Regions from separate parts of the Desulfovibrio sp. ZJ746 genome, predicted to be linked through region 3. Evidence: predicted binding sites of a transcription regulator. Region 3 holds the regulator's gene; each other region holds the start of a gene.

Region 1 (3,272 bases), on a different contig from region 3:
GAGCTTTTCGGCCACGAGCGCGGCGCCTTCACGGGCGCGGCCCAGACGCGCAAGGGCCGTTTCGAGCTCGCCGCCGGCGGCACGCTCTTTCTGGACGAGGTGGGCGAGCTCGCGCCGGCCACGCAGGCCAAGCTCCTCCGGGTGCTTCAGGAGCGGGCCTTCGAGCGCCTGGGCGGCATGGAAACCCTGCGGGCGGATGTGCGCATCATCACGGCCACCAACCGCGACCTCGAACAGATGGTGGAAGCCGGCGCCTTCCGCCGCGACCTCTTTTACCGGCTCAATGTCTTCCCGCTCTGCCTGCCCCCGCTCAGGGAGCGGCCAGAGGACATCCTGCCGCTGGCCGCGCATTTTCTCGGCCGCTTCGCCGGCGGCGGGCGCGGGCCCGCGCACCTTTCGCTCGCCGTCATGGACATGCTCCAGCGGTACGCATGGCCCGGCAACGTGCGCGAGCTGCAAAACGTCATGGAGCGCGCCGCGCTCCTGCTCGGGCCCGAGCGCGTGGTCTTGCCGCAGCATTTGCCGCCCGCCCTGCACGGCGGCGCCGCGCCCGGGTCCGGGGACGGGCGCCCGGCCGCGCCTCCTCCCCCCGGGAGCCTCGCCGGGCGCCTGGAAGAGGTGGAGCGCGCGAGCATCGTGGAGGCGCTTGACGCCTGCGCCGGCCACATGGGCAAGGCCGCGGCCGCGCTCGGCCTCACCGAGCGGGTCATGGCCCTCAGGCTCAAGAAATACGGCCTGAGCTACAAGACCTTCCGGCAGGGCAAGCGTCCTCTTTCCTGAACGGGGCAGCCCCGCGCGCCTGCCGTCCGCCTTCCGAAGTGCCTTTCGCGCCCATGTCGCATCAAGATTCCACATTTTTGTCGATTTTTTGCGGGCTTTTCCGGGGCGCCGCTGGTCGCCTCCTGGCGGCCTGAGGCGGCGGCACAAGCTCCTTCATCTCCCAAAAATCGACGAAAAAGTATATTTTGGCGCAGGTTCCGCTATCAGCGTGGATTTATGAGGCTTTTTTCCTGATTTTGCCTCGTGCCGCCATATTTTAAGGTGCAGCCGAAGCAATAAACGACATTTTCGTCGTTTTTTCCTCCGCATTGTGTCGGGCGCACGGGATTTTCGCGCGGGAATTTTCGGCAGAAGTGAAATTTCTTCTGAAAAACCACATCATTAGCACAAGAGGGGCGGCTCCCCGCCGCCGCTGGCATGTTTTATGCCCCAAGGGGCCTTGTGCCGGCCGGCTGTCGTCTTGCGCGGGTGCCACCCCCCTGGCGGTTCGCGCCCTGCGGCCGGCCGCACCCATCCCTTGCAAAGGAGTTTTCCCATGGCTTCTCCCCGCAGCGAGGCTGTTGCCCGCGCCCATGCCACGCCCCCGGTCACGCCTCCCAACACACAGGGGGCCGGTGCCGCCCCGCGCGACGCCGACGCCCTGTTCGGCCGCGATGTCTTCGGCCTCGACACCATGCGCCGCCGCCTGCCGCGCGACGTGTACCGCAAGCTCGAAAAGACCGTGCGCGAGGGCAGCCGCCTCGACCCGGCCATCGCCGATGTGGTCGCCAACGCCATGAAGGACTGGGCCATCGAGCGGGGCGCCACCCACTATACGCACTGGTTCCAGCCCATGACGGGCCTCACGGCCGAAAAGCACGACGCCTTTCTCTCGCCCGCGGCAGGCGGCCACGGCATCAGCGAATTTTCGGGCAAGATGCTCATCAGCGGCGAGCCGGACGCCTCCTCCTTCCCCTCCGGGGGCATCCGCTCCACCTTCGAGGCGCGCGGCTATACGGCGTGGGATCCCATGTCGCCGGCCTTCATCATCGACGGCCCCTACGGCGCCACCCTGCATATCCCCACCTTCTTCTACTCCTATTCGGGCGAGGCGCTGGACCGCAAGATCCCGCTCGTGCGCTCCATCGACGCGCTCTCGAAGCAGGCCCTGCGCGTGCTGCGCCTGTTCGGCAACAGCTCGGCCACGGGCGTGCGTCCCATGGTGGGCCCGGAGCAGGAATACTTTTTGGTGGACAAGAACCTCGCGGCGCTCCGGCCCGACCTCATGCTCGCCGGGCGCACCCTCGCCGGCGCGCCCTCGCCCAAGGGCCAGGAGATGGAAGACCACTATTTCGGCGCCATCCCGGCCCGGGTCATGAGCTTCATGCAGGACCTCGAAAACGGGCTGCTCGCCCTGGGCATCCCGGCCAAGACGCGGCACAACGAGGTCGCCCCCGGGCAGTTCGAGATCGCCCCGGTCTATGAGGACGCCAACCTCGCTTGCGACCACAACATGCTCACCATGAACATGATGCGGCACCTCGCCGGGCGCCACGGCTTCGTCTGCCTGCTCCACGAAAAGCCCTTTGCCGGCGTCAACGGCAGCGGCAAGCACAACAACTGGTCGCTCTGCGATTCGGACGGACAGAACCTGCTCAACCCCGGCTCCACCCCGCAGGACAATGCCCAGTTTCTCGTGTTCCTCGCGGCGGTGCTGCGCGCTGTGCACAAGCACGCCACGGCCCTCAGGCTCGGCGCCATCGGCGCGGGCAACGACCACCGCCTCGGCGCCAACGAGGCGCCGCCGGCCATCCTTTCGGTGTATCTCGGCGAACAGCTCACCGAAGTGCTCGAGAACATCATCAGCGGCGGCCACGCCGCGGCCGAGCGCGCGCCGGTGATGGAGGTGGGCGTCTCCACCCTGCCGCCCTTGCCCTGCGACCTCTCGGACCGCAACCGCACGAGCCCCTTCGCCTTCACGGGCAACAAGTTCGAGTTCCGGGCCGTGGGCTCCTCGCAGTCGGTGGCGCCGGTGAACATCGCGCTCAACGCGGCGGTCGCCTGCGCGCTGGACGACATCGCGACGGAGCTGGAGGCGGCGCTGGCTGAGGGCAAGGATCTCACGGCCGCCCTGCAGGAGCTCTTGCCGCGCCTCTTCCGCGAGCATATGCCCGTGGTGTTCAACGGCAACGGCTATTCGGCGGAATGGCCCGTGGAGGCCGGCCGCCGCGGCCTGCCCAACCACGCCAACACCGTGGACGCGCTTGCGCACTACACCGACCCCGAGGTGATGGAGGTCTTCGTGCGCCCCGGCGTGCTCAGCGAGCGCGAGGTGGAGGCCCGGCAGGAGATCCTGCTGGAGAACTACGCCAAGACCGTGCGCATCGAGGGCCAGATTTTGGCGGACATGGTGCGCGCCCAGATCCTCCCGGCGGCGCGCAAGGCGCAGGCGAAGGCCGCGGAAGTGCTCATCAGGACGCGCGAGGCCATGGGCGGCGCCAAGTGCCCTCTGG
Region 2 (3,272 bases), on a different contig from region 3:
TCGAGGCCGTGCCGAGCAAGCCCCAGGACTTCGCGCCCGACCTCGCCGCGCTGGAGCGCGCCATCGACGAGAAAACGCGCGTGGTGCTCATCAATTCGCCGCACAATCCCACCGGGGCCATCTACAGCCGCGCCGACCTTCAGGCGCTGGCGGCCCTCCTCGAGAACAAGAGCCAGCAGTACGGCCGGCCCATCTGGCTCGTGGCGGACGAGCCCTACCGCTTCCTCGCCTATGACGGCGCCGAGGTGCCCTCGGTGCTGCCGCTCTATCCCTACGCCGTGGCGGTGAGCTCGCTCTCCAAGAACCTGTCGCTGCCCGGCGAGCGCGTGGGCTATGTGGTGCTCGCGCCGCAGATGCCCGAAAAGGCCGAGCTCATGGCCGCGCTCACCTTCACCAACCGCATCCTGGGCTTCGTGAACCCGCCGGTGGTGGGCCAGCACATCATGGCCGCGGCCCTCGGCAGCGCCGTGGAGCGCGAGATCTATGCGGCCCGGCGCGCGGCCATGGCCGAGGTGCTCAGCGAAGCGGGCTATGAGTTCTTCATGCCGCGCGGGGCCTTTTATTTCTTCCCCAAGGCGCCCGGCGGCGACGACGTGGCCTTTGTGGGCCGGCTCATGGAAGAGCGCGTGCTCGCCGTGCCCGGCTCGGGCTTCGGCTGGCCCGGGCATTTCCGGCTCGCCTTTTGCGTGGATGAAAAGGTCATCCGCGACGCGGCGCCCGGTTTCGCCAAGGCAGCCGCTGCCGTGCGCGCCGGGAAGGCGGACGGGGAGGCGAAGGCATGAGCGCTTTTTGCAGATGTATGCGGCCTGCGCCGTTCTTTCGTCAGCGCTTTGGGGCGCTGGCTTTCGCCGTCCTTTTGCTTGCCCTGTGGGGCGCCGCCCCGGCCGGCGCGCGCGACGAGGCCCCCAAGGCCGCGAAGCATGCGGCGGTCACGTGCCTGGCCGCCCCGGGCGACATCAGCGTGGGGCAGGCGAAGGACCTGCTTGCCGCTCCGCCGGCAGGCCTTGTCATCCTCGATGTGCGCACCCCGCAGGAGTTCCGCCAGGGGCATCTCCTCGGGGCGCGCAACATGGACTTTTTCGGCGGCAGCTTTGAGAGGCAGGCCGAGGCCCTCTCCAAGGACGCGCCCGTGCTCCTCTATTGCCGCACCGGCAAGCGCTCGGCGGCTGCCGCCGAGACCCTGGGCGAGGCGGGCGTGAAACACATCTACCATATGCACCAGGGCATCGAGGCCTGGCGGCAGGCCGGGCTGCCGCTGGAGCAATAGGAAGCGGGGGCGGGCGCCCGTCCCTCTTGCGCAAGCCGCAAAGGCCCGGCGCGCTGGCACGAATGCTGCTTTATATGCGGCGGTGAGGAAAAATTTTCCCCGCCGCCGCAGTTTTTTCCCGGAGGCAGCAGCGTGAACTCGTCGCTCTATATCGGCGCCACCGGCATGAAGGGCCTGGCCCAGGGCATGCAGGTAACGACCAACAACCTCGCCAATGTCAGCACCATCGGCTACAAGCAGCAGGGCATCCTCTTTTCGGACATGCTCTCGCAGGGCCAGGCCTGCATGGGCAACTGGTGGAACGCCCAGGAGGACTCGCGCGTTGCCCTCGGGCAGGTGGGCATGGGCCTGCAGGTGGAGTCCATCCGCACCATGTTCCAGCAGGGCGGGCTGGAATCCAGCAATACCGTCACGGACATGGCCATCAACGGCAAGGGCTTCTTCCAGGTGACGGACGACAAGGGCGGCACGTTCTACACGCGCGCGGGCGATTTCAGGCCCGACAACGAGGGTGTCTGGCGCACGCCCACGGGGCTCGCGCTCATGGGCTACCAGATCGGCGCGGACGGCAGTCGCGGCGAGCTTTCCGCCGTGCAGGTGGACAGGTTCGCCACCATCCCGGCCAAGACCACCAGCAAGGTGGAGCTGACCCTCAACCTCAATTCCAAGGCGGACAAGAGCACCGGCGGCGAAAATCCGTATTTCTCCCTGCTCGACCAGTATGACGGCCGGGGCAGCAAGCCGCTCGCCAACGACGCCTACACCTACAGCCAGCCCATGACCGTCTATGACGCGCAAGGCAACGCCCGCACGGTCACGGCCTATTTTGACGGCGCGCCTTCCGATTCGCCCAACCGCTACATGGAATTCATCATCGCGGCCGACACCGAGCTCAAGTACGACGCGGACGGCAACGCCATCATGCCCAAGCCGGGCGACGGGCTGCTCATGAGCGGCGTGCTCCAGTTCGATTCGGCGGGCAATCTCAAGAGCATGGCCGCCTTCACGCCCACCACCGAGGGCAGCAAGGACCTCAAGGACTGGGTGCCGGCCAGTCTTTCCGGGGGGCTCCCGCAGTTCAGCCTCGACGGTGCGCCCATGACCCTCGACCTCGGCATCCGCTCGGCCGGCGGCTGGCAGAACGCTCCCGCCACCGCTGCGGACGTGGGCACGGACATGCACCTTCTGCCCAACATGGGCGAAAGCGCCATCCTCTCCCAGTATCCCACCACGGCCTTCGCGAGCAGCGGCCCCACCAGCGCCTACACGCAGGACGGCTACAGCGAGGGCTTTTTGAGCAATGTGAGCATCCGTAACGACGGCACGGTGGTGGGGCTCTTCTCCAACAGCCAGAGCATCGATTTGTGGCAGATACCCGTGGCCCGGTTCACCAGCGAGGACGGCCTGCGCCGCGAGGGCAGCAACCTCTTTTCCGCCACGCCCGAGTCCGGCCAGATGGAGCTCGGCATGGCCGGCACCGAGAATTACGGCACCGTCCAGGCCTACAATATCGAGCTCTCCAACGTGGACATGGCCACCGAGATGGTCAACATGATCGTCACCCAGCGCGGCTTCCAGTCCAACAGCAAGGTCGTGACCACGGCGGACCAGATGCTGCAGAAGGCCATGGAGCTCAAGCGGCAGTAGGGCGCACCGCCTGAAACGCGGCGCCGGCGCCGTTGCCGGGGAGAAAAATTTTCCTCCCCCCGGGAGCGCGTGGTGCGTGCCGCGCTTTCGCGCGGCCCGCGCATATACGCAGAGCCTGCGGGCGCCCTATCCCCGGGTGCGCTCGCGGGCTGCAAATTCTTCCTCTTCGCTTTCTCCCATCCTCTTTTTCCACCGTCAGGCCGCGCCGCGGGCGCCCCTTGGCGTGCCCTGGGGATTTCCCGGAGCCGATTGACGCATCGCCTTGCCCGTGCTAGAGTACGCGGGAAAGGCACACATGCGGACGGCCTTGGGCCGGGCTTTCCCGGGCGCGCCTCCGCCATGCCGGGAGCGCGGGTGT
Region 3 (3,272 bases):
TGTCCCTGGTTTTCACCACACCCTGTTGGACAACCCATTGCCCAAAAAGCTAAGTCCCGCAAGGCTTTTTAGACCTTGCGGGACTTTTTTGGACTCTCTGGTGGTGCCGAAGGGGAGACTCGAACTCCCACTCCCGAACGGGAACTAGACCCTGAACCTAGCGTGTCTACCAATTCCACCACTTCGGCTCGGAATGGAGTTATAGAGGGTTTCGTCCAGCTTGGCAAGCATTTTCTCCACACAGGTCAACGCAGGTTCTGCGGCAGGGGCAATCTGCACTGGCTGGACGCGAATATGAGGCCCCGGATCAGCACGCTTCTCCCACGCGCTGGCGCCCTGCCGGTTGCGTTCTTTTTTTAAGTGTGGCACAGTTATTGAAACGCGGCACCAAAACCACGCGTGGCTGCGGCTTTGGCCACAGTTGCGCCACGTGCAACTCACGGCAACGACGGACATAACTCGCAATGGCCCTGGAACTGCGCCAACAAATGAAGCTTGCGCAGCAACTGGTGATGACACCCCAGTTGCAGCAGGCCATCAAGCTGCTCCAGCTTTCGCGCGTGGAGCTTCTCGAGACCGTCCAGCAGGAGATGCTGGAAAATCCTTTTCTTGAAGAATTTTCGGGTGATGACGCAAGCGACCAGGCGCCGGCGGAGCAGCGCGAGGGCATTGAGGAAGACGCCTATGACCGGGAGCTCGCCAAGGACGCCTCCTGGGAAGATTACATGGGCGAGTTCGCCAGCACGCCGCGCGATTCACAGTCCCGCGAATTCGAGTCCGCGGAGGAGATTTCGCCCCTCGAGGCCCGTTATGCCGCCAAGCCCACACTTGAGGGGCACCTGCTGTGGCAGTTGAGGCTTTCCCCACTCACGGACGATCAGAAGGCCATCGGCGAAGTCATCATCGGCAACCTGTCCTCCTCCGGCTATCTGGCGGCCACCGATGAGGAGATTGCGGAGCTCGCGCACTGCGACCCGGCTGCCGTGCGCCCGGTGGTTGAGCGCATCCAGCAGTTCGACCCCGTGGGCGTGGCCGCGCGGGACGCCAGCGAGTGCCTGCTCATCCAGCTGAAAAATCTCGGCTATGACCGCGACCCCATCCTCCGCGAGCTCGTGGAATCGCACCTGGAAGACCTGGAGGCCAAGCGCTACAAGCCGCTCTTGAAGAAATTTCACCTCGACATGGAGGAACTGCGCGAATACCTGGACATCATCCAGAGCCTCGACCCACTCCCCGGCGCCGGTTTCGGCGGGGGCGAGCCCACCTATGTGAGCCCGGATGTGTTCGTCTACAAGATGGGTGACGACTTCGTCATCCTGCTCAACGAGGACGGGCTGCCGCAGCTCCAGCTCTCATCGCTCGCGCAGATGGACATGGAGGGCGCCTCGGAAAAGGAAAAGGAATATTGCGCCGAAAAAGTCCGCTCCGCGTCCTGGCTCATCAAGAGCCTCTACCAGCGGCAGCGCACCCTGTACAAGGTCATGGAGAGCATCGTCCGCCACCAGCGGCCTTTCTTTGAAGACGGCGTCACCAAGCTCGCGCCGCTCATCCTCAAGGACATCGCCGACGACATCGGCATGCACGAATCCACGGTGAGCCGCATCACCACCAACAAGTACGTGGCCACGCCGCACGGCATCTTCGAGTTAAAGTTTTTCTTTAATAGTGGCCTCGCGCTGGACAACGGCACCCAGGTGGGCTCCGAGAGCGTCAAGGCGCTTATCAAGAAGTTCATCGCTGAAGAGGATCCCAAGAATCCCCTCAGCGACGAGCGCATCGGCGAAATGCTCAAGGAACGCCTGAAGGTGAATATCGCCCGCCGCACAGTGGCCAAGTACCGCACCGCGCTGGACATCCCCTCGTCCTCGCGGCGCAAGGAGCATTTCTGAAAATCGGGCGTTGCGTCCGGGCCTGCCATCAGGAGCACCCCAAGGAGGAACCATGAATATCACTTTCGCCTTCAAGAATTTCGAGGCGTCCGATCACCTCAAGAAATATGCGCGCCGCCGCATGGAAAAACTTGGCCGCTTTTTCGGCAAGGCTGCCGGGCTGGAGGTAAATGTCATCCTCACGGTGGACAAGTTCCGGCACCGTTGCGAAGTGAACGTCAGCGGCGAGGGTCTGCATATCAACGCCACGGAGCAGGCGCCGGACATGTATGCCGCCATCGACCTCGTGACGGACAAGGTCGAATCGCAGATCAAGCGCAAGGTCTCGCGCGTCAAGGAGCAGCGCCGCAAGGCCCGCAACGCCGAGATCGACGTGTTCACCTACAACCTCGACAGCGAGGCCACGGACGTGGCCGAGGCGGCGGACGACGCGGCCGTGGTCGGCACCGACCGCTTCGCGCCCAAGCCGCTGCATCTGGACGAGGCCCTCATGCAGCTCGACTCCATCGGCAGCGAGTTTTTGGTGTTCCTCAATGCGGAAAACGGGCGGGTCAACGTCATCTACCGCCGCCGGACGAGCGGTTACGCGCTGATCGACCCCATCCTCTAGCCATGGTGCCCGCCGGCCCGCAGTTCGCCCGCGGGCCGGCATAACGGGGAGGACTGCCATGCCCCGTTCCGTTCCTGAAGACGCGGCCAAGGCCACGGCCTCGGCGCCCGCACCGGGCCCCTCCGTACCCTGCGGGGAGAGCCCCCGGGTCAGCATCGTGACGGGCCTTTCCGGCGCCGGTAAAAGCACCGCCCTGCGCGTTTTTGAAGACCTGCGGTACCTTGCCGTGGACGGCCTCCCTGCCAGCCTGGCTCCGGAAATGGCGGCCATGATGCAACGCGACTCCATGCGGCATTTCAAGGGGATCGCCCTCGGCATGGACATCCGCCAGGGCAATTTTCCCGAAGAACTCCATGCCGCGCTTAGCGAGCTCGCGCGCATGGGCATCCGCCCGCAGTTGCTTTTTCTCGAGGCGGACGACAAGACGCTCATGCGCCGCTATGCAGCCACGCGCCGGCCGCATCCGCTGGAACGCGAGGGCATGGGGCTCGAGGCGGCGCTCCGTGCGGAACGCGAGCGCCTGGAGCCTCTGCGCGGCATGGCGGACCTCGTTCTCGACACCTCGCGCTTTTCCATCCACGACCTCAGGCGCGCCATCCAGAAGCGCTGGAGCAGCGAGTCCGGCTCGGGGCGCTCCCTGCGCGTCAACATCATGTCTTTCGGCTTCAAGTACGGCATCCCGCATGAAGCGGACATGGTCTTCGACCTCCGCTTCCTGCCCAATCCCTATTTTGTGGAAGACCTGCGCCCCCTGAGCGGCAAGGACAAGCCGG

What was found. The regulator sigma-54, encoded in region 3, starts transcription at its own class of promoters, with help from an activator protein. The targets are predictions, from matches to a motif close to CTGGCACGGNNNNTGCTT.
Region 1: G7Y54_RS09925 (glutamine synthetase III) is a predicted target of sigma-54. The motif match lies at 1,193-1,210, and genes of this name have one in related genera.
Region 2: G7Y54_RS04555 (flagellar hook protein FlgE) is a predicted target of sigma-54. The motif match lies at 1,321-1,338, and genes of this name have one in related genera.

Annotation. Positions count from the first base shown of each region.
Region 1 covers NZ_JAAKEK010000006.1:68,821-72,092, reverse strand. The annotation lists gene G7Y54_RS12765 (sigma 54-interacting transcriptional regulator) at 1-780, shown strand, start outside; gene G7Y54_RS09925 (glutamine synthetase III) at 1,316-3,272, shown strand, end outside.
Region 2 covers NZ_JAAKEK010000002.1:44,362-47,633, reverse strand. The annotation lists gene G7Y54_RS04565 (pyridoxal phosphate-dependent aminotransferase) at 1-782, shown strand, start outside; gene G7Y54_RS04560 (rhodanese-like domain-containing protein) at 800-1,267, shown strand; gene G7Y54_RS04555 (flagellar hook protein FlgE) at 1,400-2,914, shown strand; gene G7Y54_RS04550 (AtpZ/AtpI family protein) at 3,269-3,272, shown strand, end outside.
Region 3 covers NZ_JAAKEK010000001.1:576,285-579,556, reverse strand. The annotation lists tRNA gene G7Y54_RS02620 (tRNA-Leu) at 102-188, opposite strand; gene rpoN (RNA polymerase factor sigma-54) at 465-1,889, shown strand; gene raiA (ribosome-associated translation inhibitor RaiA) at 1,942-2,499, shown strand; gene rapZ (RNase adapter RapZ) at 2,558-3,272, shown strand, end outside.